Linked DNA regions of Paracoccus pantotrophus. The protein of the gene in region 2 interacts with the protein of the main gene of each other region in a pairwise test. Links are inferred from orthologs where the notes say so. Each region holds a gene or a part of one and is shown on either strand. Other genes may lie near its edges. The genes, in order: ESD82_RS21610 and def.

Evidence for each region.
Region 1: the proteins of def (region 2) and ESD82_RS21610 interact in binary tests that used the Escherichia coli proteins (3 or more experiments, as listed by UniProt). The link is inferred for Paracoccus pantotrophus from one-to-one orthologs.

The regions. Positions count from the first base shown.
Region 1 is NZ_CP044426.1:2,230,464-2,245,328, reverse strand. The notes cover bases 4,074-7,003. They hold ESD82_RS21610 (aspartate-semialdehyde dehydrogenase), read left to right. Parts: upstream 4,074-4,992; coding sequence 4,993-6,015; downstream 6,016-7,003. Other genes in these bases: ESD82_RS21605 (DUF4139 domain-containing protein), read left to right, coding at 6,123-7,003; ESD82_RS21615 (glycosyltransferase family 29 protein), read left to right, coding at 4,277-4,891; ESD82_RS21620 (glycosyltransferase family 4 protein), read left to right, coding at 4,074-4,280. Also shown: ESD82_RS21640 (TIGR03862 family flavoprotein), read left to right, coding at 1-31; ESD82_RS21635 (glutathione S-transferase family protein), read right to left, coding at 7-594; ESD82_RS21630 (MFS transporter), read left to right, coding at 716-1,972; ESD82_RS21625 (MFS transporter), read left to right, coding at 2,049-3,242; more of ESD82_RS21620, read left to right, coding at 3,258-4,073; more of ESD82_RS21605, read left to right, coding at 7,004-7,748; ESD82_RS21600 (5'-methylthioadenosine/S-adenosylhomocysteine nucleosidase), read right to left, coding at 8,024-8,662; ESD82_RS21595 (PAS-domain containing protein), read right to left, coding at 8,765-10,360; ESD82_RS21590 (ActS/PrrB/RegB family redox-sensitive histidine kinase), read right to left, coding at 10,436-11,779; ESD82_RS21585 (SCO family protein), read left to right, coding at 11,871-12,512; ESD82_RS21580 (ActR/PrrA/RegA family redox response regulator transcription factor), read left to right, coding at 12,565-13,113; ESD82_RS21575 (H-NS histone family protein), read left to right, coding at 13,197-13,505; ESD82_RS21570 (HD domain-containing protein), read right to left, coding at 13,550-14,158; protein-export chaperone SecB, read right to left, coding at 14,306-14,827.
Region 2 is NZ_CP044426.1:468,412-483,284, forward strand. What follows is about bases 5,677-8,614. They hold def (peptide deformylase), read right to left. Parts: upstream 7,438-8,614; coding sequence 6,916-7,437; downstream 5,677-6,915. Other genes in these bases: def (peptide deformylase), read right to left, coding at 5,677-6,082; ESD82_RS12745 (peptide deformylase), read right to left, coding at 6,369-6,923; ESD82_RS12755 (MalY/PatB family protein), read left to right, coding at 7,530-8,614. Outside these bases: ATP-dependent helicase HrpB, read left to right, coding at 1-215; ESD82_RS12715 (HdeD family acid-resistance protein), read right to left, coding at 256-804; ESD82_RS12720 (ABZJ_00895 family protein), read left to right, coding at 1,042-1,464; fmt (methionyl-tRNA formyltransferase), read right to left, coding at 1,461-2,354; ESD82_RS12730 (dienelactone hydrolase family protein), read right to left, coding at 2,381-3,259; ESD82_RS12735 (alpha/beta hydrolase), read right to left, coding at 3,244-4,881; ESD82_RS21810 (hypothetical protein), read right to left, coding at 5,183-5,350; more of def, read right to left, coding at 5,582-5,676; more of ESD82_RS12755, read left to right, coding at 8,615-8,714; ESD82_RS12760 (L,D-transpeptidase family protein), read left to right, coding at 8,711-9,361; ESD82_RS12765 (MATE family efflux transporter), read left to right, coding at 9,418-10,794; ESD82_RS12770 (Lrp/AsnC ligand binding domain-containing protein), read left to right, coding at 10,826-11,062; ESD82_RS12775 (pyridoxal phosphate-dependent aminotransferase), read left to right, coding at 11,255-12,358; ESD82_RS12780 (Lrp/AsnC family transcriptional regulator), read right to left, coding at 12,408-12,890; ESD82_RS12785 (DUF2849 domain-containing protein), read left to right, coding at 13,013-13,339; ESD82_RS12790 (nitrite/sulfite reductase), read left to right, coding at 13,332-14,873. UniProt on the Escherichia coli protein: Removes the formyl group from the N-terminal Met of newly synthesized proteins. Requires at least a dipeptide for an efficient rate of reaction. N-terminal L-methionine is a prerequisite for activity but the enzyme has broad specificity at other positions.

The DNA.
Region 1 (14,865 bases), 1.8 Mb from region 2 along the record:
CGCCGCCTATCTGGCCGCGGCGCGCAGATAGGCGGGGCGGGCGCGCATCATCTCGAGATAGTCGGTCAGCCGGTGCTCGGTGATCGGGAAGCGCGCCGTCAGCGCCCAGGTCAGGCAATGCGCCAGGATGATGTCGGGCACCGTCATGCGGTCGCCCATCAGGAAGCCGCCCTCGGCGATGCGATGCACCAGGGTGCGCTGGCTGCGCTCGAATTCCCAGCGCAGCGTGTTCTTGATCGCCGCCAGCCGCATCTCCTCGGGCAGCACGAAGCTGTGGCGTGCCGCCAGCCACAGCGCCGCGTCGAATTCGTCCAGCACGAATTGGGTCAGGCTGTCCTGGCGCGCCCGGTCCAGCGTGCCGGCCGGATGGGTCAGCGCGCCGTGCTTGTCGGCCAGATAGGTCAGGATGGCGGTGGAATCGGTGATGGGCACGCCGTCCACCACCAGGACCGGCACCTTGCCCGCGGGGTTGAAGGGCCGGACGCCCTCGCTATGCGGGTTGACGGCGACATGTTCATAGGGCTGGCCGAGTTCCTCGAGCATCCAGAGCACGCGCAGGGCGCGGCTCTTGCCGGTTCCGATCACCTGATACATCCAGTTCCCCGCATGGCGTTGAAACCCAAGGCTAGCGCCGCCGCCCGATTCAGGCAATCGACGCCATTGACGCCGCCGCCGGCCGGGCGCAGGAATTGCGGGCCGCGAGAGGGAGGGCAACATGACCAAGGCAATGCGCGCGCCGCTGTTCACGCCGGTGCTGATCGGCGGCTCGATCATCCTGCTGATCAACTTTGCCCTGCGGGCCAGCTTCGGCGTCTTCCAGATCCCGATCGCGCAGGAATTCGACTGGCCGCGGGCCGAGTTCAGCATGGCCATCGCCATCCAGAACCTGGCCTGGGGCATCGGCCAGCCGATCTTCGGCGCCCTGGCCGAACGCTGGGGCGACCGCTGGTCGGTCATCATCGGCGCCTTGCTCTATTCCGCCGGGCTGATCCTGACGGCCTATGCCACCGACCCGCTGGCCATGCAGCTTCTGGAGGTCATGGTCGGCTTCGGCATCGCCGGCACCGGCTTCGGCGTCATCCTGGCGGTGATCGGCCGCGCCGCCAGCGACGAGAACCGCAGCCTGGCGCTGGGGATCGGCACCGCCGCCGGCTCGGCCGGGCAGGTCTTCGGCGCGCCCCTGGCCGAGGTGCTGCTGATGCATTACCCGTGGCAGAGCGTGTTCGTCATCTTCGGCGTGATCGTGCTGGCCTGCCTGTTCTTCCTGCCCATGCTGGGCGGCGGCAAGCCCGCCAGCCGCAGCGAGCTGGAGGAGAGCATGGGCTCGGTGCTCAAGCGCGCTTTCACCGACCCGTCCTATCTGATGATCTTTGCCGGCTTCTTTTCCTGCGGCTACCAACTGGCCTTCATCACCGCGCATTTCCCCGCCATGGTGACCGAGATGTGCGGGCCGATCAGCCCGATGGGCACGCTGGCCAGCATCGGCATCACCACCACCTCGACGCTGGGCGCGGCCGCCATCTCGCTGATCGGGCTGGCCAATATCGCCGGCTCGATCTTTGCCGGCTGGCTGGGCAAGCGCTATACCAAGAAATACCTGCTGGCCGGGATCTATACGCTGCGCACCATCGCCGCCGCCGCCTTCATCCTGCTGCCGATCACGCCGGCCAGCGTCATCATCTTCTCGCTGGTGATGGGCGGGCTGTGGCTGGCCACGGTGCCGCTGACCTCCGGCCTCGTCGCCTATATCTACGGGCTGCGCTACATGGGCACGCTTTACGGCTTCGTGTTCCTGAGCCACCAGATCGGCTCGTTCCTGGGCGTGTGGCTGGGCGGCAAGCTCTATGACATCTATGGCGACTACACGATGGTGTGGTGGGTCGGCGTCGGCGTCGGCGCCTTCAGTGCGCTGATCCACCTGCCGGTGCGCGAGGCGCCGGCCCGGTTGGAAAGCGCCGCGAAAACCGCCTGATCCGGCCCGCGGGGGCCATTGCCTCCGGCCGGGCAATCGACAAATCTCGGCCCGGTGCAGCGGAGGGGGACGGTTCATGCGCGCATTGCTGTCGGCGGGGATCATCAGCCTGATCCTGGCCTATACGCTCAGCCAGTTCTATCGCGCCTTCCTGGCGGTGCTGTCACCGGTGCTGCAAGCCGAGCTGGGGGCGGGGCCCGAGGATCTGGCGATCTCCTCGGGGATGTGGTTCCTGACCTTCGCGCTGATGCAGATCCCCATCGGGGGGGCGCTGGACCGTGCCGGGCCGCGCCGCACGGTGGCCGTGCTGCTGGCGCTGGGAGGCGCGGGCGGGGCGGCGGTCTTTGCCCTGGCGCAGGCGCCCTGGCATCTGCATGTCGCGCTGGCGCTGATGGGGGTCGGCTGCGCGCCGGCGCTGATGGGCAGCTATTACATCTTTGCCCGCAACTATCCCGCGGCGCTGTTCGGCACCCTGGCGGGCGCGGTGGTCGGTTTCGGCTCGATGGGCAACATCCTGGGCGCCGCGCCGCTGGTCTGGGCGACCGAGGCCTTCGGCTGGCGCGAGACGCTCTGGGCGCTGGCCGGGGTCACGCTGGCGGTGGCGCTGGCGATCCTGGCCTTTACCCGCGACCCCGAGCGGCTGGCCGCCACGGCGCCGCGCGGATCGCTGGCCGAGATCCTGCGGCTGCGGCCGCTGTGGTTCATCCTGCCGCTGTTTTCCGTGAACTATGCCGCCTCGGCCGCGATCCGCGGGCTGTGGGCCGGGCCCTACATGGCCGAGGTGCATGGCGCCTCGGACCAGCTGATCGGCTGGGCGACGCTGGCCATGGGGGTGGCCATGGTGGTGGGCAGCTTCCTGGTCGGGCCGGCGACGCGGCTGGCCGGCTCGATCCGGCGGCTGGCGCTGATCGCCAATGGCGCGGGCGTCGCGGTGATGACCGGGCTGTGGCTGTTTCCCGCCGAGGGTATCGGGCTGTCGGTGGCGCTGCTGGCGCTGGTCGGGCTCTCGGGCGCGACCTATACCGTGCTGATGGCGCATGGCCGGGCCTTCCTGCCGCCGCATCTGGTGGGGCGGGGCGTCACCTTCCTCAACCTGTTCTCGATCGGCGGGGCAGGGGTGCTGCAATTCGCCTCGCGCCCGGTCTATCGTTGGGCCAGTGCCCATGGCAGCCCGGCCGAGGCCTATTCGACCCTGTTCCTGTTCTTCCTGATTCCGCTTACGGTGGGGTTCCTTTTGTATTTCCTGACACCCGAGACGCCCGATGCCTGAGATACCCCCGACCGGATCGACGTGGTCGCCCCGAACCTGAAACGCCGCCTGTCGGGCGTGACGGCGACCGTGGTGCGGCTGATCCCGGTGCAGGCCAGGATGATCGGCATCGTCGCCACCGGCCCCGGCCTGCCGCCCGGCCTGCCGCATATTTCGCTGGCCCGCGCCGCCAGCCTGCCGCGCGACCGCTGGCGGGTCTGGCACGCCCGGCGCAATACCGAGATGGCGCTGGGGCTGATCCTGCGGCATGTGCTGCAGCGGCGCTATCGGCTGCTCTTCACCTCGGCCGCGCAGCGGCGGCATACCGGCTTTACCCGCTGGCTGATCCGTCGCCAGGACGCGCTGATCGCGACCTCGCCCCAGGCCGCCAGCTATCTGGAACGTCCCGCTACCGTGATCCTGCATGGCGTGGACCTGTCGGTCTTTCACCCCGCATCCGACCGCGCGGCGCTGCGGGCAGAACTGGGCTTTGCCCCGGACGACATCGTCATCGGCTGCTTCGGCCGCATCCGGGCGCAAAAAGGCATCGACCTGCTGGTCGAGGCGGCGCTGCGGCTGTTTCCCTCGCGCCCGCGGGCCCGGCTGATCCTGTCGGGCCGCATCACCGCCGACAACCAGGCATTCGCCGACGCCCTGAAGGCCCGGATCGAGGCCGCCGGCCTGTCCGACCGCATCCGCTTCCTTGGCGAAGTGCCCTGGGAGCAGGTGGTGCGCAACTATCAGGCCATCGACCTTTTCGCGGCCCCGGCCCGCTGGGAAGGGTTCGGCCTGACCCCGCTGGAGGCCGCGGCCTGCGGCGTGCCGACCGTCGCCGCCCGTGTCGGCGCCTACGAGACGCTGATCCGCGACGGCGAGACCGGCAGCCTGGTCCCGCGCGAGGATGCCGAGGCACTGGCCGCGGCGCTGGCGCGCTGGCTGGACGACGATGCCGCGCGGCAGGCGGCGGGGCAGGCGGCCCGCGCCCATGTCGAGGCCAACCACGCCATCGAGACCGAGGCCCGCGCCATCACCGAGGTCTATCGCAGGCTGCTTTCGTGAATCGGCTGGGCTTCCTGGTCGCCCGCACCCTGCGGGACGAATCCGCGCTGCAACGCCTCTCGGCGCCGCAATCCGCGGTTCTGGACGATCTGGCCGGCATGCGCGTCGCGCTGGTCGGCAATGCCCGCGCGCTGGCCGAGACCGATCACGGCGCGCGGATCGACGCGGCCGACCTGGTGATCCGCATCAACCGCGCGCCGATGCCCTCGGCCGAAAGCCACGGCAGCCGCACCGACTGGCTGGCGCTGGCCGTGCGGCTTTCGGATGCCGACCGTGCCCGCATCGCGCCGGATCGCATCCTGTGGATGTCGCCCAAGCGCAAGCGGCTGGACTGGCGGACCGTGACCAGCCCCGGCTTCTACCTGCACCCGCTGGCGGATTACCGGGCGCTGATGGCCCGGCTGGGCGCCCCGCCCACCACCGGCGCCATGATGATCGACCTGATCGCGCGGTCGAAAATGGCACGGCTCGACCTTTACGGCTTCGATTTCTTCGCCTCGCTCTCGCTTTCCGGCCGGCGGACCGCCGAGCAGGTTCCCCATGATTTCCAAGGGGAATCCGCATGGGTGCGGGAAATCATGCTGGCAGATCGCCGGATATTCCGGCATTAAGCCGAAATTCTGCCAGATCAGCAGGCGTTTTGACGAAATCTCGCTTTCCCTTTTCCGCGATACCCCCTATATCGCGGCGTCCTTTGTTGAAGGAGACCCCAATGGGCTACAAGGTCGTTGTCGCCGGCGCCACGGGGAACGTGGGCCGTGAAATGCTGAACATCCTGGCCGAGCGCCAGTTTCCTGCTGATGAGGTTGTCGCTCTGGCTTCGCGCCGGAGCATTGGCACCGAGGTCAGCTATGGCGACAAGACCCTGAAATGCAAGGACATCGAGGGGTTCGACTTCACCGGCTACGACATCGCGCTGTTTGCCATCGGCTCGGACGCGACCAAGACCTATGCGCCGATCGCCGCCTCGCAGGGCTGCGTGGTGATCGACAACTCGTCGCTTTACCGCTATGACCCCGAGATCCCGCTGGTCGTGCCGGAAGTGAACCCCGACGCGGTCGAGGATTACCGCAACAAGATGATCATCGCCAATCCCAACTGCTCGACCGCGCAGATGGTGGTGGCGCTGAAGCCGCTGCATGACCGGGCGCGGATCAAGCGCGTCGTCGTCTCGACCTACCAGTCGGTCTCGGGCGCCGGCAAAGAGGGCATGGATGAGCTGTGGAATCAGACCAAGGGCGTCTATGTCCCGGGTCAGGAGGTCGAGCCGAAGAAGTTCCAGAAGCAGATCGCCTTCAACGTGATCCCGCAGATCGACGTGTTCATGGACAGTGGCGACACCAAGGAAGAATGGAAGATGGTGGTCGAGACCAAGAAGATCGTTGATCCGGCGATCAAGGTCACGGCGACCTGCGTGCGCGTGCCGGTCTTCGTCGGCCATTCGGAATCGGTGAATATCGAGTTCGAGGATTTCCTGGACGAAGACGAGGCCCGCGACATCCTGCGCGAGGCGCCGGGCGTGCTGGTCATCGACAAGCGCGAGCCGGGCGGCTACTCGACCCCGGTGGAATGCGTGGGCGATTTCGCCACCTTCGTCAGCCGCATCCGCCAGGACGTGACGGTGGAAAACGGCCTGAACATGTGGATCGTCAGCGACAACCTGCGCAAGGGCGCGGCGCTGAACGCGGTGCAAATCGCCGAGCTGCTGGGCAATCGCTGCCTGAAGAAGGGTTGATCCGATAGGGAATATGCAAGGGCGCCCCCGCGGGTTTCGCGGGGGCGCCCTCTTGCATTTCGGCGCCCCCTCGCAGAGCTTGGCCGGGTCATGCCAAGGGGGGTCCGATGCGCCATCTGCTGATTTCCACCGCCATCCTGCTGGCCGGCCCCGCCCTGGCCGACCGGATCGAGACAACGGCCCGCGTCACCGAGGTCACCGTCTATCCCTGGGGCGCCGGCGTCACCCGCGAGGCCGACCTGGACCTGCCCGCCGGCGCGCATGAGCTGGTGATCCCCGGCATGCCCGCGGGTCTCGACCCCGCCAGCCTGCGCATTTCGGCCGAGGGCGCGGTGATCGGCGCAACCGGCTTCCAGCAGGAACGCGCCCTGCCGGAAACCCCGGCGAAATCCCCCGAACTGCGCGCCGCCGAGGACGAGGTCCGCCGCCTGAAGGCCGCGCTGGCCGAACGCGATGCCGGCGTGGCCGAGATCAAGGCACGGGCCGAGGCGGCCGAGGACAGCATCGCGTTCCTGATGAAGCTGGCCGAATCCGACGCCGCCAGCACCACCGACATCGCCGCCCTGACCCGCATGGTGGGCGAGCAGTTGCTGCAAGCGCGCCGGACCGCCATCCGCGCCAGGCTCGAGGCCGAGGCCGCCGATGCGGGACGCGAGGAACTGGCCGAGGACCTGGCCCGCGCCGAGGCCCGGCTCGCGGCGCTGCGCGGCCCGGACGCGGATCGCGGCGCGCTGGTGATCGCCGTGCAGGGGCAGGGCCAGCCGGCCCGCATCCGCATCACCAGCCTGACCGGCGCGGCGAGCTGGAGGCCGGTCTACGACCTCACCCTGCAGCGCAAGGAGGGCAGGCTGCGGCTGGATCGCGGCTTGCTGGTGCGGCAGGATACCGGCGAGGACTGGCGCGGCGTGCATCTGGTCCTGTCCACCGCCCGGCCGATGGACCAGTCGGCGCCCAGCGAGTTGCAGCCGGATTTCCCGCGCATCGGCGACCCCGAGGCCAAGCTTTACAGCCGCTCAGCCGCGCCTATGGCCGAAGCCGCCATGGATTCGATGGAACACGTCGCCGCCGCGCCGGCACCCGTGGCCGGCGCGGCCCTGACCGGCCTGGTGGGCGAAACCGTGGTCTATGACTATCCGACGCCGGTGGATATGCGTACCGGCGCCGATGCGCTGCGCCTGCCGCTGGATCGGCACGAACTGGCGCCCGAGATCGTCGCCGAGGCGGTGCCGCGACGCGACGACACCGCCTATCTGGTGGCGGATACGGTGAACTCCACCGGGGCGGTGATCCTGCCGGGCGACGCGAGCTTCTATGCCGATGGCGCCATGGTCGGGCGCGGCGCGCTGGACCTGACCGCCGCCGGGGACGACATGAAGCTGGGTTTCGGCCCGCTGACCGGCATCCAGCTGGAACGCCGCGTCCCCGACGAGATCGAGGGTAATCGCGGGCTGATCTCGAAATCCTCGGAGCGGCGGGAAACCGCGATCCTGATGGTGCGCAACCTGACGGGCGAAGAATGGCCGCTGCGGGTGATCGACCGCGTGCCGGTCTCGACCCAGGAAAACCTGCGCATCGACTGGTCCGCCGATCCCAACCCCGACGAAACCGACCCGGACGGCAAGCGCGGGCTCCTGGTCTGGAACGGCCGGATCGGCGCGGGGGAGGAGCGCAACATCACCCTGACCACCACGATGCGCTGGCCCGAGGGGCAGGTGCTGATCGGCGGCGACTAGGCGCCTTGCCCGCCGGCAGGGGCAGCGAAGGCTGTTCAGACCCTTCACGCTTTCGGTCGACGGGTCGATGATGCGCAGCCCGGCGGGGATCGGGATCGCCGGCGACGATGCCATAGCCCCTATCGCCGCGCCGGTGCCGGGCGATGGCGACATCCTGCAGGGCGGCGGCCGGCGCATCTTGGCCCAAGCCGGCCTGCCCCGATGACGCCCGCCATGATTGCCCCCGCGACGCGGCGAGGATGTCGGGGGCGCGATGCGACGGCTGCCTGCGCGCCTTACAGCGCCAGTTCGCCCCGCTCCAGCGCCTCGGCCAGCCGGTCCACGGCTTCGGCCAGCCGCTCGTCGACCAGGTGCAGATAGCGTGTCCAGTCCGAGAGCTGCGCCAGTTCCTCGGCCCCGTCCGAAATGCCGCGCAACCCGATCATCGGCAGGCCGTAACGCTGGCAGGCGCGCAGCACCGCAAAGCTTTCCATATCGACCATATCGGCGGCAATGGCGTCATAGGCGGCACCGCTGACGATGCTGGCCCCGGTCGCCAGGCTGGCCGAGGCGAGGCCGGGGATCTGCAAGGGCAAATCCACGCGCACCGGCAGGCCCGAAAGCGGCGTCTCGCCCCTGGCGAAACCCAGGGCCGAGGCATCCATGTCGCGATATTCCAGCGAGGCGACCTGGTAGACGCCCAGCTGCGCAAGCCGGCGCGAACCGGCAGAGCCCAGCGAGACCACCAGATCCGGCAACGCGCCCCGCGCCTCCAGGCCCGAGAGCGCCGCGGTCAGCGCGACCGCCGCCTCGACCGGGCCGACGCCGGTCATCAGCGGCGAGATCCGCGCCCGCAGCTGCGGGCCGTATTCGGCATCCACGGCCATGACGAACAGCACCCGCCGCCCGGCCAGAAGATCGGGCCCCGCAGTCACCGCCGTTCCCCCGCATTCGCCATCCGCCCGCTTGCCGCCATGACCCCTCTCCGACAGGTTTCGGCCAAAAAAGCGCAGCCGCGCCCGCGGGGCAAGACCCGATCAGCCGGTCAGGGCGCGCTGCATCGCCGTATTTCCGGCCGGCTCGGGCTTCTCGGCCGCGCCGGGCAGTTCGCGCCCGACCGGCAGGCTGGGCACCGGGGCGGCAAAGCTGAGCAGCAGGCGGGCGCCGGACAGTCCGCGCAGCCCCCAGGACAACAGCCCGCCCGCCGGCCCGGCCATGGCGCCGCGCAGCGGTTCCTCCGGCAGCGCCGCGTTCAGCGCCTCGCGCAGGGCGACCAGGCCGGGGCTGGCACCGCAGGCCTGGGTCCAGACCTGGACATGGCCCTCCAGCGTGCCGGGGGCGGCGGCGCCCCAAAGCTCGGCATAACGGCGGTTCGAGATCAGCAGCTCGCCATTGGCGGCAAAGACCGCCACCGCATCCTCAAGCGCGTCCAGCACCTCGGCGCCCAGCGACAGGTCGGCACGGAACTTGCGGGTCAGCGAGATTTCCGAGGTGATGTCCTCGAACAGGAAGGCCACCGCGCCGTCGGGATGCGGCCGGCCGGTCACGCGATAGGTCTGCCCGCCGGGCAGCGACCACATCTCGACATGGTGCCCCGAGGAGGCCGCGGCCTCCAGCGTGCTCATCTGGTTGCGCCAGCTGCGATAGTCCTTGGGCTCGGGCACCATCCGCGCCTCGCGCAACCGGTCCAGGAAGGCGTAAAGCGTCGGCCGCGCGGTCAGGAAGCCGGTGGCAAGCCCGGTCAGGTCGATCAGCGCCGGGTTGAACAGCTGCAGGTTGCGCTCGCGGTCAAAGATCGCCAGCCCGATGGGCAGGTCGGCAAAGGTCTTGGTCAGGGTCTGGACGAATTCGCGCAGCGAGCGTTCGGCCCGCACCGCCGCATCGGCGGGCAGGGCGATGGCGACGGTCTGCCCGCCGATCTCGTGCAGGTGGCAATCATACCAGCGGCTCTGCCCGTCATGTTCGATCTGCATCCGCCGCGCCCCGCCGGGAGCGGCAGGCTGGGCCGGCCGGGCCGCGAGGTCGATGATCCGCGGCAGGGGCCAGACCGTCTGTCCCTGGGCCTTGGCCTCGGCCAGGTTCAGATAGGCGGAATTGGCCCAGGTGACCTGGCCCTGCACATCCTGCCGCCAGGCCAGCATCGGCGAATGGTCCATGGCGCTGCGCAGGATTTCCAGCTCCTGCTCCATGGCATGCAGGGACAGCGAATCGACCAGGATGCCGGCATCCTCGGCCGCCGGGTCGGCAAGCGTCAGCCGCAGCAGCCCCTCGCCCAGATCCTCGGCCAGAAGCCGCAGCGGGCTGTGGCCTCCGCGCTCTTGCAATTCGACCCGCGCGGCTCCGCCCAGGTCGGGCAGCAGCGCACCGAACTCCGGCAGGCGCATGCCCAGCCATGCGCTGAGCCGCTGCCATTCGCTGTCGCCCGGCAGGCTGGCCAGCAGGGTGCGCGCCGGCGCGGTCGCATCGACCAGCGTCCCGTTGCGGAACAGGAAGGCGATGGGTTCAAGCGCGCGCTCCAATCCGCGCGCCGCCGGCGCTGCGGCAAGACGCCGGTCCGCCAGGCGCAGCGCCGCCAGCGCCAGCAGGATCGCCAGCCCCGCCGCCGCAAAGGCGATAAGGAATTGCGCAACCATCGAAGCATCCCCGAACGATACAGCCAGATACAACTATAACGGGATGTTTTAAGAAGTGGTTAACGCAACCGGGGATCAGGCCAGAATCTCGGGGTTGGGCCCCAGGGCGGCGCGATTGCCGGTCTCGATCATGTCGCGCGGCCATGTCACCAGGATCTCGGCGCCGCCCTTGGCGCCATTGGCAAAGCGCAGCCGCGCGCCCGAGCGTTCCAACAGCGCCTTGGCGATGAACAGGCCCAGCCCCATGCCTTCGTAGCTGCGGCCATCCTCGGCCCGCGGGCGGGTGGTCAGGAAGGGGCTGCCGATGCGCGGCAGCAGCGCGGGCGGAAAGCCCGGCCCGTCATCGGCGATCCGCACCCACAGGTCGCGGCGGTCCGCGCCGGTTTCGATGGTCACGCGCCGGGCGGCGAAATCGACGGCATTCTGGATCAGGTTGCGCAGCCCGTGGATCACCGCGGCGTCGCGCTGGACGATCAGCGGCTCGGGTGCGGGCTGGACCACGATCTCGGCGCCGCGGCCATGATGCGGGGCGGCGGCCTCGGCCAGCACCTCGGTCAGCGGGGCCGAGCGGATCAGCAGGTCGTCTCGCCCGGCGCTGCCCATGGATTTCAGGATGTCGCGGCAGCGGTCGGCGGATTGGCGCAGCAGGGCGACATCCTCGGCCAGATCCTCGCGTTCGGGCAGGGCCTCGGCCAGCTCGTCGGCCAGCTCGGCGCCGACCAGCTTGATCGTGGCCAGCGGCGTGCCCAGCTCATGCGCGGCGGCGGCGACCACCCCGCCCAGATGTTGCAGCCTCTGTTCGCGCTCAAGCGCAAGGCGGGCGGCGAACAGCGCGTCCGAGGTGGCATTGACCTGGGCCGCCACCAGCCGGGCATAGCCGGCAAAGAACACCGCGCCGATCACGATGGCGAACCAATGCCCGACCAGCAGCGGCTCGCGCAGCGCCACCAGCCCCTCCGGGCCGAAGGTCAGCGGCTGCGCACAGATCGCCGACAGCGTGACCATCAGGAAGGTGGCGGCCCCCAGCGCCAGCAGCTGCCGCGGCGGCAGGGCGGTGGCCGCGACCGTCACCGGCGCCAGCAAAAGCAGCGCGAAGGGATTGGCAAGCCCGCCGGTCAGCGCCAGCAGCGCCGCCACCTGCCCCAGGTCGAAGCCCAGCTGCCAGGCCGCCTCGTGGGCCGAGATGCGCCGGTCCGGCCGCGTCGTCAGCGCCAGGTTCAGCGCCACCGCCAGGCCGATCACCGCCAGCACCGCCGCCAGCGGGAAATCCGCCCCGATCGCCAGCGCCGCGCCCACGGCGGCCAGCTGGCCGGTGATCGCCACCCAGCGCAGCAGGATCAGGGTGCGCAGGCGGATCGGCTCGGGCGCGGGCTGGCCGGGCAGCGGGTGGATGCGGCGGAAAACAAGACCGAAGGGCACGCGGGGGTCTTTCTGATGGGGACGGGCTTTGGCATTGATACCCATGGCCGGATGGGCGATCAATGCGTCCAAGCGGACGGAGACGCGCCTGATGGGCAAAGACGGAACGATCCTGATCCTCGGCAGCCTGGCCGCAGTCCTGATGCTGGTGACGGGCGGACTGTGGCTGTCGCGCGGCGGGGCCGATCCCTTTGCCCCCTGCCGCCAGAGCGGCGTCCAGGGCGGGCTGGACAGCCTGGGCGCGCCTTTCGAGTTGACCGATCAGGACGGGCGGCGGGTCAGCGACCGGCAGGTGCTGGCGCAGCCGGCGCTGGTTTATTTCGGCTATACCTATTGCCCGGATGTCTGCCCCCTGGACAGCGCCCGCAATGCCGAGGCCGTGGCGATGCTGGAGGAACGGGGCATAATGGTCACGCCGGTCTTCATTTCCGTGGATCCCAAACGCGACACCCCCGAGGTTCTGGGCGATTTTGCCGAAACCATGCATGAACGCATGATCGGATTGACCGGAACCCCGGCCGAGATCGATGCGGTCGCGAAAGCCTGGCGCAACTATTACAAGGTGAATGACCAGGAGGATCCGCAGAACTATCTGGTGGATCACATGACCAATACCTATCTTGTGATTCCCGGTATCGGCACTGTCGAACTCTTCGGCCGCGAGCTTTCCGCGCAGAAACTGGCGGAACGCACCGCCTGTTTCATTGACGCAGCGTCAGGCAACGGGGTTTGACCGACTGGACAAAACACTCTAATCAACAGTGAACTTTCAAGGGCAAGTGAATATGGCAGAGGATTACCAAATCGGTCCCGACCCCAGCCTGCTTCTGGTCGACGACGACGAGATCTTTCTGAACCGTTTGGCCCGTGCGATGGAAAAACGCGGTTTCTCGGTCGCCCGCGCCGTCTCGGTCGCCGAGGCGCGGACGGCGGTGGCCGAACACCCGCCGGCCTATGCGGTGGTCGATCTGCGGCTTGAGGATGGCAACGGGCTTGATGTGGTGGATGCCCTGCGCGAGGCGCGCGCGGATGCCCGGATCGTCGTGCTGACCGGCTATGGCGCCATCGCGACGGCGGTGGCTGCGGTCAAGATGGGGGCGACGGATTACCTGTCGAAACCCGCGGATGCCGACGACGTGACCCACGCGCTCCTGGCGCGGGGCGAGACCTTGCCCCCTCCGCCCGAAACGCCGATGTCGGCCGACCGGGTACGCTGGGAACATATCCAGCGCGTCTATGAGCAATGCGACCGCAATGTCAGTGAAACGGCGCGCCGCCTGCATATGCACAGGCGGACTCTCCAGCGGATTTTGGCCAAACGCAGCCCGCGTTAATAATCCGGTTCTCAAAAAAGATTGCAATCCATATTGGAATGCAAATAGTGAGAATACATACTGCCAAAACCAGGGATAACGATATGAGCATTGATCTGGACGCAATGTCCTTGCGGGAACTTCGGGATCTGCGCAACAAGCTCGACCGCGCCATTTCCACCTTCGAGGATCGTCGCAAGCGCGAGGCGCTGGCGGCTGCCGAAAGTGCGGCGCGCGAATATGGCTTCAACCTTGCCGATCTGACCGTCGCCAAGCAGGCGCGCGGCAAGGTGGCGCCGAAATACGCCAATCCTGCCGATCCCTCGCAGACCTGGACCGGCCGCGGCCGCAAGCCGCGCTGGGTGCAAGAGGCACTGGATGCCGGCAAGAAACTGGACGCCATGGAAATCTGAACCCAAAGCCCCGTATCCCGGATGCGGGGCTTTTTCCATCGCGATCACGGCTTGCGGTCGATTTCCGCAATAAGTTCGGAAAAGCGCGATAAAAACGCATTGCGCGTTTCCAGGGGCGGGCGCAGGCGTATTTCCAGCCCCTGCAGCAATTCGGGCCGCGGCGCAGGAAACAGGCGATCCGCCTCGGCCCTGGAAAACCCGGCGATCTGCACGGCCTCCAGCCAGGCCGAGATCCGGTCGGCCCGCTTGATCGCGCGCTTGACCGCCGCCGGCAATTGCGCGGGCAGGCCGAAGCGGCGGTGGATCGCCGCCGCCAGCCGCGCATCCATTTCCCCGTATTCCCGCCCAAGCGCCGCCTTCACCGGCGAGATCATGTCGCCAATGACATATTCCGGCGCGTCGTGCAGCAGCGCCGCCAGCCGCCAGCGCGGCGCGCAATCGGGGTTGCTGCGGGCGTGGATCTCCTCGACCAGCAGTGAATGCTCGGCCACGCTATAGGCCCAGTCGCCGCGGGTCTGGCCGTTCCAGCGCGCGACGAAGGCCAGCCCATGGGCGATGTCGCCGATCTCGACATCCATCGGCGTCGGGTCCAGAAGATCCAGCCTGCGCCCCGACAGCATCCTCTGCCAGGCCCGTTTCGCGCCTTTCGCCATGCCGCTCTCCGTCTTGTGCCGCGCGAAACTAGCGCCATCCCGGCGGCCGCGCCAGCACCGCACGGGCGACAGCGCCGGGCAAGCGAAAGGCCCGCGGCCGGGGGACCGCGGGCCGAAACCGGCCTGCCTCACGCAGAAGTGATCGGCTCAGGACAGCGGCTGGTCGGCCGGCCGCTGGGCCTGCGCCCGGCGCGCGATTTCCTGGCGGTACAGCGCCACGAAATCCACCGGGTCCATGTTGAAGGGCGGAAAGCCGCCGTCGCGGGTCATGTCCGACACGATGCGCCGCACGAAGGGGAACATCATGCGCGGGCATTCGATCATCAGGAAGGGGTGCAGCTGGTCCTCGGGCACGCCCTCGACATGGAAGATGCCGCCGTAATCCAGCTCGCACAGGAACAGGGGGGCCTTGTCGGCGGCGTTCGCGGATTGCACGCGGAACTTGCTGATCACCTCGTATTGGTGCTCGGTCGGGCGCTTGCGGGCATCCAGGCTGACCTGCACGCTGATTTCCGGCTGCACCTCGCCCGAGGGCAGGCCCTTTTGCGCCACCGCGTTCTCAAAGGACAGGTCGCGGATATATTGCGTCAGGATCTGCATCCGCACGGCCGGCTGCGCGGCGTTCTGGGCCTCGGGCGCGGCTGCGTCGCTGTTATTCTCGTCGCTCATGGAAATCTCCTCGGATCTGAGGGGGTTCTAGCACCCCG
Region 2 (14,873 bases):
CGCGCCATCCGGTGGTCGGCAACCGGCCCTTGCGCATCACCCTGCTGTCGCCCGGCGGCAAGCCCGTCGCGGTGACCACGGACCTGCCGGGTTTCTGGGCCGGGGGTTACGGCGATGTCCGTAAGGACATGCGCGGCCGCTATCCGCGCCATCCCTGGCCGGAAAACCCGCTGGAAGCCGACCCGACCACTCGCGCCAAGCCGCGCGGAACCTGATCATTTCACCGTTTCCCAAATACTCCGGCAACCGCGCAACCTAGACCGGCTTCAGCCCCTTCAACCGGAAGGCCAGCACGATCATCGCCACGCCGATCAGCAGCGCGAACAGGCCGATCAGCCAGGCGATGCCCAAGAGCCCCGCGGCCGGCACCAGCGCCATCAGCACGCCCCAGACGACCAGCAGCAAGCCGCTGAGCCCCAGCGCCCATTCGCCCTCGATCTCGTCCCGCAGCCGGAGGGCGGCGATGATGCGCAAGACGCCGGCGACCACGCCCCAGGCGGCCATCCAGATGATGAAGGCCAGCGCCGTCGCCGCCGGCCAGAACAGCGCCATTAGGCCGATGATGATCGACAGGACGCCGTCCAGCCCCCAGGCCCACCAGCGGTCGTCCTCCGCCTTGCGCCGGAAGGCCGTGACGATCGCCATCACCCCGTCGAAGATCGCATAGGCGCCAAAGACCAGCAGCAGGGCATAGACGGTCAGCCCCGGCCAGATCAGCGCCATCAGGCCGAACAGGATCGCCGCGATGCCGCGCAAGAGCGGCATCCACCAGTGATCGGCCATCACCCGGATCAGGTTTTCCATCGCCGCACCTCTTGGATCATACCATGCGCGCGATTAGACCGCATACCCGTGCAGGGTGCAAATGCCTGGCGAGGCGGGGGCATGCGGCGCAAATTTGTCCGTTTTGTCCTTGCCCTGTTCCCGCACCGGGAGCCATGGTTCGGGGAAAGAGGGTAGCAATGGGCGCAGGCAATACCGCGAGGCCGGTTTCCGCGATGCGGCTGGTGATCCATTTCTTCGGGGGTCTGGTTTGGGGGGATGGTCCTGTTCGGGCTGCTGGCCTTCATGGCGGCGGGTCATGGCATCGAGTTGCGGAACGACGCGGCGGGCCTGATCCTGGTCTTCATCGCGAGCCTGACCTCGGGTCATCTCTGGTATCGCCGCGAAAACGCCGTTCCCGCGCCGGGGCGGATGTTGCGGGCCGCGCTGCTCTGCATGCTGTTCTTGGCGATCTTTCACGCCGCGGTGATCGTGGCGATCCTGGCCCGTATCCCGCAATTTCCGGCCTTTGGCCGGCTATCGCAATCCGGGCGCGAGATGCTTTGGGTCGTGCTGGCGGGGGCGGCGCTGTTCTTGGTGCCGGTCGCCCGCATCGGACTGGGCCTGGGCATCCGCCAGGGCTGCAAGGCGGCGGAAAAGGTCGCCGAACGGGCTGCCCGCAAGGTTGCCCGGCAGGGCTAGCCCAGCCGGTCGGGCAGGGTCATGCCGCGCAGGATCTCGGCCGCGGGCATCGGGCGCTTCCCTTCGCGCTGCGCCTCCAGCACCTCGATGGCGCCTTCGCCGCAGGCGATGGTGAAGCCCGACAGCACCCGGCCCGGCGCGCCCGGACCGGCGGCGAGGCGCGAACGCAAGAGCTTCACCCGCTCGCCCCCGATCAGGCACCAGGCGCCGGGAAAGGGCGAGAGGCCGCGGATCTGCCGGTCGACCTGCGCGGCCGGCCGCGTCCAGTCGATCCGCGCCTCGGCCTTGTCGATCTTTTGCGCATAGGTCACGCCCTCGGCCGGCTGCGGCCGGGCGGGCAGGGGCAGGCGGTGCAGGGTCTCGACGATCAGCGCCGCACCCATCTCGGCCAGCCGGTCGTGCAGGTCGGCGGTGGTGTCCTCGGGGCCGATGGCGGTGCGCGCCTCGGCCAGCACCGGGCCGGTATCCAGCCCCGCCTCCATCTGCATGATGGCGACGCCGGTCTCGGCATCGCCGGCCATGATCGCCCGATGGATCGGCGCCGCCCCCCGCCAGCGCGGCAGAAGCGAGGCGTGGATGTTCAGGCAGCCCAGCCGCGGCGCCTCCAGCACCGCCGGCGGCAGGATCAGCCCGTAGGCCACCACCACCGCCACATCGGCGGCGAGCGCGGCGAAATCCGCCTGGTCCTGCGGCGCTTTCAGCCGCTCGGGCGTGCGGACCGGCAGGCCCAGTTCCTCGGCGGCGCGATGCACGGGCGAGGGGCGGGGCTTCTGTCCGCGCCCGGCCGCGCGCGGCGGCTGCGAATAGACCGCGACGACCTGGTGCCGCGCGGCGATGGCCCGCAGCGCCGGGACCGAGAAATCGGGTGTGCCCATGAAGATGACGCGCATCGCTGCCCTCCGTTGTCCTTGCCGCCTCATATCCCGGTCGCGGGCGCGGCAAAACCCTGCATGAAGGCGCGGATGTCGCGGGTGGCCTGCGCCCGTGCTGCCGGGTCGAACTCCAGCGGCGAGAGCGACGAGCGTTCGCGCTGGTCGAAGCCGTGATTGATGCCGGGATAGGTGATGACGGCCAGATGCGCGCCCTGCGCGACCAGATCCTCGCCCATCCTCTGGCAATCGGCGGAATCGGTGATCGAATCCAGCTCGGCCAGCAGCATCAGCCCCTGCACATGGCCGGGCCACGGTCCCTTGGCCGCGCCGTTCAAGAGGCCGCAATAGGGATAAAGCAGCACCACCGGGCCAAGCGGCGCGGCCAGGCTGCCGCGCGGCGCGGGCCAGGCGGTCAGGCCGGGCGGCGGCTCGTCCTCGCCGAGAGCGCGCAGCAGTTCCATCACCGTCCAGCCGCCATGCGAGGCGCCGAGCAGCGCCACGTCCGAGGCGTCGATGCCCGGCATCTCGCGCAGCGCCGCCAGCGCCACGGCCAGGTCTCCGGCGCGCTCGGCCCCCGGCAGCACCTGCCCGGCGCAGAGCGCCCGCCAGGCCTGCGCCTTGTCCAGCAGCCGCGGCGCATGGCTGTCCAGGATCAGCGCCGCCCGGCCCATGGCCACGAATTGCTGCGCCCAATAGTCCATGTTGTCATGCACGCCGTCGCAGCCCGACAGCAGCACTGCGGCGGGATGCGGGCCGGGACTGTCCGGCCGCAGGATGCGCCAATGCGGTTCCAGCCGGGCCAGCCGCTCGGCCGGGGTCTCGGTCGCGGGCTGCCAGCCGGCATAGTTGCGCGCCGTGTTCAGCGCCAGCGCCAGGGCCACCAGCCCCAGCAGCGCCGCCGCAAGGATCAGCCGTTTGCGCATCCGAGTCGCCCTTCCTGGCCGCAGATCGCCTTGAGCCGTTCGGTATCGGCCGCCGTCCAGCCCGCGGGCGCGGTGACCGCCACCCAGCCGTCGATATAGTCGCGGGCGTGATAGCTATGGCCGAAGCCCGGCGGCGCCGAGGTCGAGACCAGCATGTCCACCGCCAGCTGCAGCTGCGTCACCACCGGGGTAAAGCGCAGCCGGGGCGAGACATCGGGCGCCGGCGCCTCGCGCATCCATTCCGGCGCCCGCCACAGCGAGGCCGGATCGTAGAACACGATCGGATCGCTGGCATATTGCAGGAACAGGATGCGCAGCCGCCCCCAGGGCCGGCCGATGCGGTCGGGCGGCGCGTATTGGCTGGCATAGCGGATCACCTCGCCCTCATCCAGCTCGGGCAGGACGAAGCGGCTGCCGGGCTGGCGCGCGCCGTTGGCCTGCCGCCACAGGGTCGAGGTAAAGGGCGGGCCTACCCAGAAGGCGCCGGCGACCGGCTCGTTCATCATCTGGAACGGGTTGAAGGCATACATGGACGACCAGGCGCCCAGCGAGATGCCGTGCAGATACAGGCGCGGCCGCCGGTCCGGGGGCTGGTGGCGCCAATGCTCGTAGACCGCGCGCATCAGCGCCGTGGTCTGCTCGAGGCCGGATTCGGTCTCGAAGATCAGCGCCAGCGGGCTTTGCAGATAGGAATATTGCACCGCTACCGTCGCCACGTCGCCGCCATGCATGTATTCCAGCGCGTCATAGCTGGCCGGGTCCATCCAGCCGGTGCCGGTGGGGCTGGCCAGCACCAGCACCTTGCGCTCGAAGGCGCCCACCCGCAGCATCTCGTCCAGCGCCAGCCGGGCGCGGGCCTCGGGGCTCTTGTCCTGGGCCAGGCCGACATAGATGCGCAGCGGCTCCTTGGCCGGGTGGCCGGTGAAGCCCGAGATGGCGCGGGCGCGCGGCCCGCCCAGCACGAAGTCGCGCCCCGGCTTGCCCATCAGCTCCCAGTCGATGCCGGACGCGGCCGAGCCGGGCTGCCAGGATTCGGCGGGTGCTGGCACGCTGGGATCGGTCAGGTGCTGGGCCGCGGCATAGGAACTGTCGGCGATGCGCATCGCCCCGTTCACCACCCCGTCGCGGGTCAGCGTCACCACGATCAGCGCCGCCAGCAGCAGGCCCAGCACATTGGCGCTGCGCACCGGGATATAGCGCGCCAGCCGCAGCCGCAGCAGGTCGAACAGCGCCTGGATCGCCTTGCCGATCACGAACAGCGCCAGGAACACCGCCAGCGCCAGGGCCAGCATCTTGGCGGTATTGTTCACCTCCAGGTCCGGCATGCCCATGCGGGCGCGGATGCTGTTCTGCCATTCGCCCGACAGGATCACCCCGCGGCCCAGCAGGACCAGCACCGGCACCGCCAGGACCGCATGGGCGATGCGCGCCGGCCGGCCCCGCAACACCGGCAGTTCCAGCGCCCGCCACAGCGCCAGCAGGAACTGGGTCATCACATAGCCCGCCGCCATCGAGACACCGGCCAGCACGCCCTGCATCAGCCAGTCCCTCGGGATCAGCGAAGGCGTGAGCGAGGCGGCGAAGAACAGCAGACCGGCAAGAAGGGGCAGCACGGAAAACATCTCTGGCCTGGCGTCCCTCGGGCTATGCCCGCACGGGCGGCGGGCAGGTGGCAGCGGGAAAGGGCTCCGGCCCCAGGATGCACAGGGGGCGGGGCGTGTCGGAGGGCGCGTTCCCTCCGCCCGTTCGCCCCCGAGGTTAAGGGGGCGGGGCGGCAAAGAAAAGCGCTTGCCGTCGCGGTCCCCTTCCCGCGCCCCCGCCCCACACCCGGCTCCTTGCGTGCAGAAAGCCCGAGCTTCACCCGCTGGTGAAGGCGGGTCTGGGCTTCGGTCGTGTCGCGCTCGGTCCTGACGCTGATGCCCGTCATTGAAAATCCCCCGTTTCAGCGCGATATTCGTGGCGTGGGCGAGCCAGACAGGTGATGTGTCCAGATAGCCCTCCGCGCGACGGTCGGATCACCCCGGCCGTCATTTTCGTTTCCAGCGCGATTTCCCGCCGCGCCTGGATACCATTGGCGTCGGGGATGCCCATGCGGTCCTGCTGCGCCAGGCAGATCGTGACAGGTTCCCACCCCCGCTCACCGCGCGCAGAAAACCCTCGTCCTCCAGCGCCGCGCCGGTGGGCAACTGCCCCGGCCGCTTGCGCAGAAAGCCCTTTCACCGTTTTCCAAATACCCCTGCGGCCTTGCACTCTCCCCAGCGCGCCCAAATGGGGCGACAGCGGTTCCAGCTAGACCCGCGCTGTGCGTGGCGCGCGATCCGGTCAGCGGCGGGCCAGCTTGGCCGATTTCGCCACCAGCATCTTGCGGCGCAGGGGCGAAAGGTGATCGACATAAAGCCGGCCGTCCAGGTGGTCGATCTGGTGCTGCACCGAGGTCGCCCAGAGGCCGACGAAATCCCGCTCCTCGATCTCGCCATCGGCATTGAGGAAACGCACGGTGACGGCGCGCGGCCGCTCGATCCGGGCCGAGACGCCGGGCAGGTTCGGACTGGCCTCCTCATGGGCGCGCAGCTGCACGCTGGCGTGCAGGATCTCGGGATTGGCCATGCGCAGGGCCTGGCCGCGCTTGTCGGATGCGTCCACCACCGCCAGGCGCTGCATGATGCCGATCTGCGGCGCGGCAAGGCCGACGCCGGGCATCGCCTCCATCGTGTCGATCATGTCGTCCCAGATCATCCGCACGGTCTCGGTGATCGCGGGAACCGGCTCGGCCGGCATGTGCAGGCGGCGGTCGGCATAGGGCAGGAAGGGGCGGACGGTCATCGGGGCGGCCTTGTCAGGGATGGCCGCCCGGCTACCACGGCGGGGAATGAAGGTAAATCCGGCCCGGACTGTCCACCCGCCGCGAATCGCGCCGGACATGGAAGGCGCCCTGCCCATAGGCACGCCATTCGTCGTGGGACGGCTGGCATCCTTCGCGGCGGCGGGCCAGCCGCCGGCCGAGCCAGAGGCCGGCGAGAAAGCAGAGAATCTGGGACAGCGGGAACAAGCGGCGACTCCGGCGGCGGCATCTGCTCCCCCGGTCTATCGCGAAACGGTTAAGGCCGGCTTAACGCACGGTGGAATCCCGGCCGTCCAGCGCATCGAGGATCAGCCGGCCGTCCAGATGGTCGGCCTCGTGCTGGGCGATGCGGGCCTCGATGCCGGCCAGGGTCAGCAATTGCAGCGTCCCCATCAGGTCGAAGCAGCGCATCGAGACCGTCACCGGCCGGCTTACCGCAGCCGGCCGGCCGGGGATCGAGAGGCAGGCTTCCTCCAGGGTCTCGACCATGCCGCCCAGGGGCAGGATTTCGGGGTCGAGAACCACGCGGGGCAGGGGCGCGCCGGCCTTCCAGCCGTGATCCATGACGAAGATGCGCCAGCACTCGCCGATCTGCGGCGCGGCCAGGCCGCGGCCGCCGGCGTCATACATGGTCGCCAGCAGGTCGGCCGCAAGCTGCGAAAGCGCGTCCCAGCCCAGCCGCCCCACCGGCGCGCAGACCTGGCGCAGCGCCGGGTGGGGATGGACCAGTATCGGGCGGATGCGCCCGCGGGCGGCCAGCGCGGCGGGGTCGGGCCCCCTGGACGCCTGCGCGGCATCCTGGCCCGACAGGGGCTCAGGCACGGCCGCGCTCGCGCTTAAGCTTGACCATCTTGCGGGTGATCATCTGGCGCTTGATCGGACTAAGGTAGTCGATGAACAGCTTGCCGTCGAGATGGTCGATCTCGTGCTGGGCGCAGGTGGCCCAGAGCCCCTCGAAATCCCGCTCATGCGTCTTGCCGTCCAGGCCGAGCCAGCGCACCTTGACCTCGGCCGGCCGCGTCACGTCGGCATATTGCTCGGGGATCGACAGGCAGCCTTCCTCGTAGGTGTTCAGCGCCTCCGAGCGCCAGGTGATCTCGGGGTTGACCATGACGATGGGGTTGCGCGGCGCCTCGGGATCCTTTTCGCAATCCATGACGTAAAGCCGCGACAGCACGCCCACTTGCGGCGCGGCCAGACCCACGCCCGGCGCGTCATACATGGTGGCCAGCATGTCGGCGGCCAGGGTCTCGATCTCGGGGGTGATGCGGGCCACGGGCTCGCAGGGCTTCTTCAGCCGCGGATCGGGGTGGAGGATGATGCTGCGCAATGTCATGACCGTGATCTAGGGCAAGCCTTGGCCTTGCGCAACAAGCCGCTATGCTGCCCCCGAACAGAAAGCGCCCGAACGGAAAACGAGGGGAAACCATGGTCCAGCCCGATTTCGACGAGATCATCGACCGCACCGGCACCCATTGCTCGAAATGGGACGACATGCAGGCGATCTACGGCGTTTCGCCCCAGGACGGGATCGCGATGTGGGTCGCGGACATGGATTTCCGCCCGCCGGCCTCGGTGCAGCGCGCGGTCGAGGCGATGGCGGCGCATGGCGTCTATGGCTATCCCGGCGCCAACCCGGCCTATCTCGAGGCGATCCGCTGGTGGATGGAGACACGCCACGGCTGGCAGATCGAGCCGGACTGGATCCTCTCGGCGCATGGGCTGGTCAACGGCACGGCGGTCTGCGTCGATGCCTTCACCCGGCCGGGCGACCGGGTGATCGTCATGACCCCGGTCTATCACGCCTTCGCCCGCGTCATCCGCGCGTCAGGCCGCGAGGTGGCCGAGTTCCCGCTGGCCATCCGGGATGGGCAGTATCGCATGGACTGGGAGGGCTGGCGGAAGCTGCTGACCGGGCGCGAGCGGATGCTGATCCTGTGCTCGCCCCACAATCCCGGCGGCAGGGTCTGGAGCGCCGAGGAACTGCGCGAGGTCGCCGATTTCTGCGCCGCCCATGACCTGATCCTGGTCTCGGACGAGATCCACCACGACCTGGTCCTGCCCGGCAGCCCGCGCCATTCGGTGCTGGCGACCGTCGCGCCCGAGGCCGCGCCGCGGCTGGTGACGCTGACCGCCGCCACCAAGACCTTCAACATCGCCGGCGCCCATATCGGCAACCTGATCGTGGCCGACGAGGGGCTGCGCAAGCGCCTGCAAACCCGGTTGATGGCCCTGGGCATCTCGCCCGGCCTGTTCGGGCCGGGCATGGTCGCCGCTGCCTATTCGCCCGAGGGCGCGGCCTGGGTCGATGCGCTGGTGGCCTATCTGGACGGCAACCGGCGGTTGTTCGACGAGGGCGTGAACATCATTCCCGGCCTGCGCTCGATGCCCTTGCAGGCGACCTACCTCGCCTGGCTCGACTTCTCGGGCACCGGCATGGAGCGCGCCGAGTTCACCCGCCGGGTCGAGCATGGCGCCCGCATCGCCGTCAACCACGGCGGCAGTTTCGGCACCGGCGGCGAGGACTTCCTGCGCTTCAACATCGCCACGCCCCGCGCCCGGGTGGCCGAGGCCGTGGCGCGGCTGCAAGAGGCGTTCCGCGACCTGCAATGAGACGGCTGGGCGGGCTCTTCTCGGTGCTGTGCCTGGCGGCGGTGCTCTGGGGGCTGTGGCTGATCTGGGCGCCGCAGCCCGCGCCCGTCCCGGTGCCGCAGCCGCCGGCGGCCGGCTGGCACTGGCCGCGCCTGCCCGATCTGCGCCTGCCCGAGTTCCGGCTGCCGCGCATCACCCTGCCGCCGGTCTTCCAGCGCCCGCCGGCAAGGCCGGAGGCGCCCATCGCCTCGCCGGTCCAGCGCATCCTGGTCGAGAAATCCGCCCGCCGCATGACGGTGTATCAGGAAAGCGGCCCGCCCCGGACCTTCCGCATCGCCCTGGGCTTCGCGCCCGAGGGCGACAAGAGCCGCGAGGGCGATGGCCGCACGCCCGAGGGCATTTTCCGCATCGACCGGCTGAACCGGCAAAGCGCCTATCACCTGTCGCTGGGCATCGACTATCCGCAGCCCCGCCACCGCGAGGCGGCGCGCCGGCTAGGCGTCAGCCCCGGCGGCGACATCATGATCCACGGTCAGCCGAACCAGCTGCCCGACGGCTTTCGCGTCAAGGGCGACTGGACCGCCGGCTGCATCGCCGTCGACAATGCCGAGATCGAGGAGATCTTCGCCCATGCCCGCATCGGCACCGAGGTCGAGATCCGGCCCTGAGCCGTGACGCGGCGCGACGCCTTGCCGCAGCCCTTGCCCAAGGATAAGGCAGGGGCATGACGTTTCACCGCTACGCCCCGCATCTGCGCGCGACGCTCGCGCTCGGGCTGCCGCTGGTCGGCAGCCACCTGGCGCGCATGGCCATCCATGTCGCCGATACCGTCATGGTCGGCTGGTACGGGGTCGAGGAGCTGGCGGCGCTGGTTATCGCCGTGTCCTTCTTCAACATCCTGTTCTTCCTGGGCATGGGCTTCGGTATCGGCGTCATGGGGCTGATCGCCACCGCCATCGCGCGGGGCGACGAGGTCGAGGTGCGCCGCTCGGCCCGGATGGCGCTGTGGCTGTCGCTGGGTTTCGCCGTGGCGGTGATCCCGGCCATGTGGCATTCCGAGCCGATCCTGCTGGCCATCGGCCAGGAGCCGGTGGTGGCGCGGCTGGCGCAGGACTACCTGCGCATCGCCGGCTTCGGCCTGATCGCGATGCTGTGCCAGTTGACGCTCAACAGCTACCTGGCGGCGATGGAGCGGCCGCAGGTGGTGCTGTGGATCACGCTGGCGGGTCTGCCGCTGGTGATCGTGCTGAACTGGCTGCTGATCTTCGGCAATCTGGGCGCGCCGGAACTGGGGGTGCGGGGCGCCGCCATCGCCGCCATCGCCGTGCAGTTTTCGCAGCTTCTGGCGATCGCCGCCTATGCGGCCTGGCTGCCGGCGGCGCGCAAATACCAGCTGTTCCGGCGCTTCTGGCGCCCCGACTGGGCGGGGATGCGGGCGGTCTTCGTGCTGGGCCTGCCCATCGGGCTGACCATGGTGGCCGAGGGCGGGCTTTTCGTCGGCTCGAACGTGATGATGGGCTGGATCGGCACGCGCGAGCTGGCCGCGCACGGAATCGCGCTGCAGCTCGCCTCGCTGACCTTCATGCTGCATCTGGGCATGTCGAATGCCGCCACCGTGCGCATCGGCCAGGCCAAGGGCCGGGGCGACGGCCGCTGGATGCGCGACGCCGGCGTGACAGTGACCGCGGTTTCGGTGGTGATCGCCGCGCTGGCCATGGCGGCTTTCGAGCTGTTCCCGCGCCAGCTGGTCGGGCTCTACCTGGATGCCTCGGATCCCGAGACCCCGGCCATCGTCGGGATCGCGGCCGGACTGCTGTTCTATGCCGGGCTGTTTCAGCTGACGGATGCGATGCAGGTGATTGGGCTGGGGCTGTTGCGCGGGGTGCAGGACACGCGCGTGCCCATGGTGATCGCGGCCATCAGCTATTGGCTGGTAGGCATCCCGGTGGCCTACGGGCTGGCCTTCGTCGCCGGGATGGGCCCGGCCGGCCTGTGGCTGGGGCTGGTCGCGGGGCTGAGCCTGGCCGCGGTGCTGCTGATGCGCCGCTTCTGGCGCGGCTTCGCGCGCGGGGACTGGACCTGCGAGGCGCGCGTGGTCTAGTCTGACGCGGCAAGAGATCGAGAGGTTCGCCATGCGCCCGGTTTTCGTCCAGTTCCGCTGCTCGCCCGGCAAGACCTACGAGGTCGCCGATGCGATCTATGACCGCGAGATCGTCAGCGAGCTTTACTCGACCTCGGGCGATTACGACCTCTTGGCCAAGATCTACGTGCCCGAGAACCAGGATGTCGGGCATTATCTCTCCGAAAAGCTGTTCGACATCCCGCATATCGTGCGCACGCTGACGACGATCACCTTCAAGGCGTTCTAGGGGCAAGGCTTTCCAGGGGGTGTCCCCGCCGCGCCTGCTGCGCCCTGGGGCTTCGCCCCGTTCGTCGCTGAAAAAGGTCCGGCGGACCTTTTTCCGGGCGCTCCTCACCCCCCAGGATATTTGTCCAAGGAAGAAGCCGGCAGGCCGGCGCGGCCCTTGCGCAGGGGCGGAGTTTGGGGTTTCTGTGGCGCCATGATGCGCTTTCGCTTTGCCCCCATTCCCGCCGCGCTGCCCGCGACCGTTCCCTTCACCGGCCCCGAGACGCTGGAGCGCCGCCGTGGCGCGCCGTTCCGCGCCCGGCTGGGCGCCAACGAGAACGGCTTCGGCCCCTCGCCCAGGGCGGTCGCGGCCATGGCGCGGGCGGCGGCGGAGGTCTGGAAATACGGCGATCCCGACACCCACGACCTGCGCCATGCGCTGGCCGCGCATCACGGCGTCGCGCCCGAGAACATCATGGTCGGCGAGGGGATCGACGGGCTCTTGGGCCTGCTCGTGCGGCTGATGGTGGCGCCGGGCGAGGTGGTGGTCAGTTCGGACGGGGCCTATCCGACCTTCAACTATCACGTGGCGGGTTTCGGCGGCCGGCTGGTCAAGATGCCCTATCGCGACGATGCCGAGGATCCCGAGGCGCTGGCCGCCGCCGCGCATCGCCATGGCGCGCGCCTGGTCTATCTGGCGAACCCCGACAACCCGATGGGCAGCTGGCATCCCGGCCGGCGCATCGAGGCCATGCTGGGCGCCCTGCCCGAGACGAGCCTGCTGGTTCTGGACGAGGCCTATGCCGAATTCGCTCCCGCCGATGCCATCCCCCGCATCGAGCCCGAGGACGCGCGGGCGATCCGTTTCCGCACTTTCTCCAAGGCCCATGCCATGGCAGGGGCGCGGATCGGCTATGCCATCGGCCCGGCGGAACTGATCGCCGGCTTCGACCGCATCCGCAACCATTTCGGCATCGGCCGCATCGCCCAGGCCGGCGCGCTGGCCGCGCTGGAGGATCGCGACTGGCTGGCCCATGTCCTGGCCGAAACCGCCGCCGCCCGCGCGCGCATCGCCGCGATCGCGCGCGAGAACCGGCTGGAGGCGCTGCCCTCGGCCACGAATTTCGTCGCCGTCGACTGCGGCCGCGACGGCGCCTTTGCCCGCGCCCTGCTGGATGCGCTGGCGCAGGAGGGCATCTTCGTGCGCATGCCCGGCGTTGCGCCGATGGATCGCTGCATCCGCGTCTCCTGCGGCCCCGAACCCGAGATGGCCGCCTTCGCCGAGGCGCTGCCCAGAGCGCTCAGGGCGCTGGCCTGACCGTTTCACCGTTTCACAAATACCCCTGCGGCCGCGCCGCCGGCGGCGGTCAGTCCAGGGGAAGCGCCGTGGTCGCCTTAAGCTCTTCCATCGAGAGAAGCGCCGTGACGTTATGGATCCTCACCTCGGAAATCAGCGCCTGGTAGAAGCGGTCATAGGCCCGCGCATTGCGCACCCGCACCTTCAGGATATAGTCGATGTCGCCGGCCAGCCGGTGCGCCTCGATCACCTCGGGACGGGCGCGCACCGCGGCCAGGAAGCGGCGCGCCCAGTCCGGGTCGTGCTCGCTGGTGCGGATCAGCACGAAGAAGCAGGCGTCGAGCCCCAGCGCATCGGGGTCGAGCAGCGCCACCTGGGACCGGATCACCCCGGCCTCGCGCAGCTTGCGAATCCGGTTCCAGACCGGGGTCTTCGAGGCCCCCACCCGTGCCGCGATGTCGTCGAGCGACAGCGTGGCGTCCTCTTGCAGCAGGGACAGGATTTTGCGGTCGGTGTCGTCCAGCCGGATGGGAGTTTGCCTGTTGTCGCTCATTGTGAAACCTCGTCCTTGCTGCGCGGCTGACATGCGGAGATGTTTCTTATTTTTCTGCCCCACTCGTCAATATGGGGGATTTTTTTCTATATAGATGCCAGAGGAAACGAAAGGCAAAGGCCATGTCCAAAGGCTTCACCCCATCCCCCGCGACCCCCGGCGTCATCACCGCGAATGACCTGCGCATGGGCCATTGCGTGTGGATGCGCGATGGCAAGTGGACCGCGGACCCCCGCGAGGCCGAGCTGTTCGAGGACGAGGCCATCGCCGAACTGGCGCTGCTCGACGCAACCTCTCAGGCCCATCTCGTCGTCGGCCCCTACCTGGTCGAGGCGAAGCGCGGCGCCGACGGCCGCCCCGAGCCGGCCCATTTCCGCGAGGCGTTCCGCCGCAGCGGCCCGACCCACAAGCATTTCCAGCAAGCCGAGTTCGAGGCCAGCAATGTTTGACGCGCGTCCCCAGCACAACGACCAGCATCGCGAATACCTGCGCCACCGCACGCAGCAGTTTCGCCAGCAGGTCCAGCGCCGCCTGGACGGCAGCCTGACCGAAGAGGAATTCCGGCCGCTGCGGCTGAAGAACGGCGTCTACCTGCAGCTGCATTCCTACATGTACCGGGTGGCGATCCCCTATGGCGCGCTGACCCCGGACCAGCTGCGCATGCTGGGCCATGTGGCCGAACGCTGGGACCGCGGCTATGGCCATTTCACCACCCGCACCAATATCCAGTTCCACTGGCACAAGCTGGTCGACATCCCCGATTCCATGGAGGCGCTGAACTCGGTCGGCATCCACAGCATCCAGACCTCGGGCAACACCATCCGCAACGTCAATGCCGACGCTTTCGCCGGCGCTGCCGACGACGAGCTGGAGGATCCGCGCCCCTGGGCCGAGCTGATCCGCATCTGGTCCACCGACCATGCCGAGTTCCAGTTCCTGCCGCGCAAGTTCAAGATCTCGGTCTCGGCCGGCAAGCAGGACCGCTCGGCGGTCTCGGCCTATGACATCGGGCTGCGCATCGTCGAACAGGACGGCGCGCGCGGCTTCCAGGTCTGGGTCGGCGGCGGGCTGGGCCGCACGCCCTATCTGGGCCAGGTGATCCGCGATTTCCTGCCGCAGGCCGACCTGCTGCCTTACCTGGAGGCGATCCTGTCGGTCTACAACCTGACCGGCCGGCGCGACAACAAGTGGAAGGCGCGGATCAAGATCACCGTGAACGAGCGCGGCCTCGACGTGTTCCGGGCCGATGTCGAGGAAGAGTTCAAACACCGCCGCCGGCAGTTCTCGGGCCTGGACCAGGAGATCCTGCGCGAGTTGCGCGCCCGGTTCGCGCCGCCGGAATTCCGCGATGCCCCGGTCGAGGGCTATGAGGCGGCGCGTGCCGCGAACGGCGCCTTCCGGGCCTGGACCGACAGCAACCTGCATCCGCACCGCGTTCCGGGCTATGCCAGCGTCATCGTCACGCTGAAGGCGCCGGGCGCCACGCCGGGCGACATGAGCGCCGAGCAGATGCGGCTGGTCGCCGACCTGGCCGAGCGGCTGGCCCATGGCGACATCCGGGTGAACCACGACCAGAACCTGGTGCTGCCGCATGTGCGCAAGGCCGACCTGCCCGAGCTTTACGCCGCGTTGCGCCAGGCGGGGCTGGCCACGGCGAATTTCGGCAAGATCACCGATATCATCTCCTGCCCCGGCATGGATTACTGCACCCTGGCCACCGCGCGCTCGATCCCGATCGCGCAGGACATCGCCGCGCATTTCCGCGCCCGCGGCCTGGAGGACGAGATCGGCGAGATGAAGATCCGCATCTCGGGCTGCATCAACGCCTGCGGCCATCACCACCTGGGCCATATCGGCATCCTGGGCCTGGACCGGGCCGGGGTCGAGAACTACCAGATCACGCTGGGTGGCGACGGCTACGAGACCCCGACCCTGGGCCAGCGCGCCGGCGCCGGCTTCCCGGCGGACGAGGTGGTGCCGGCC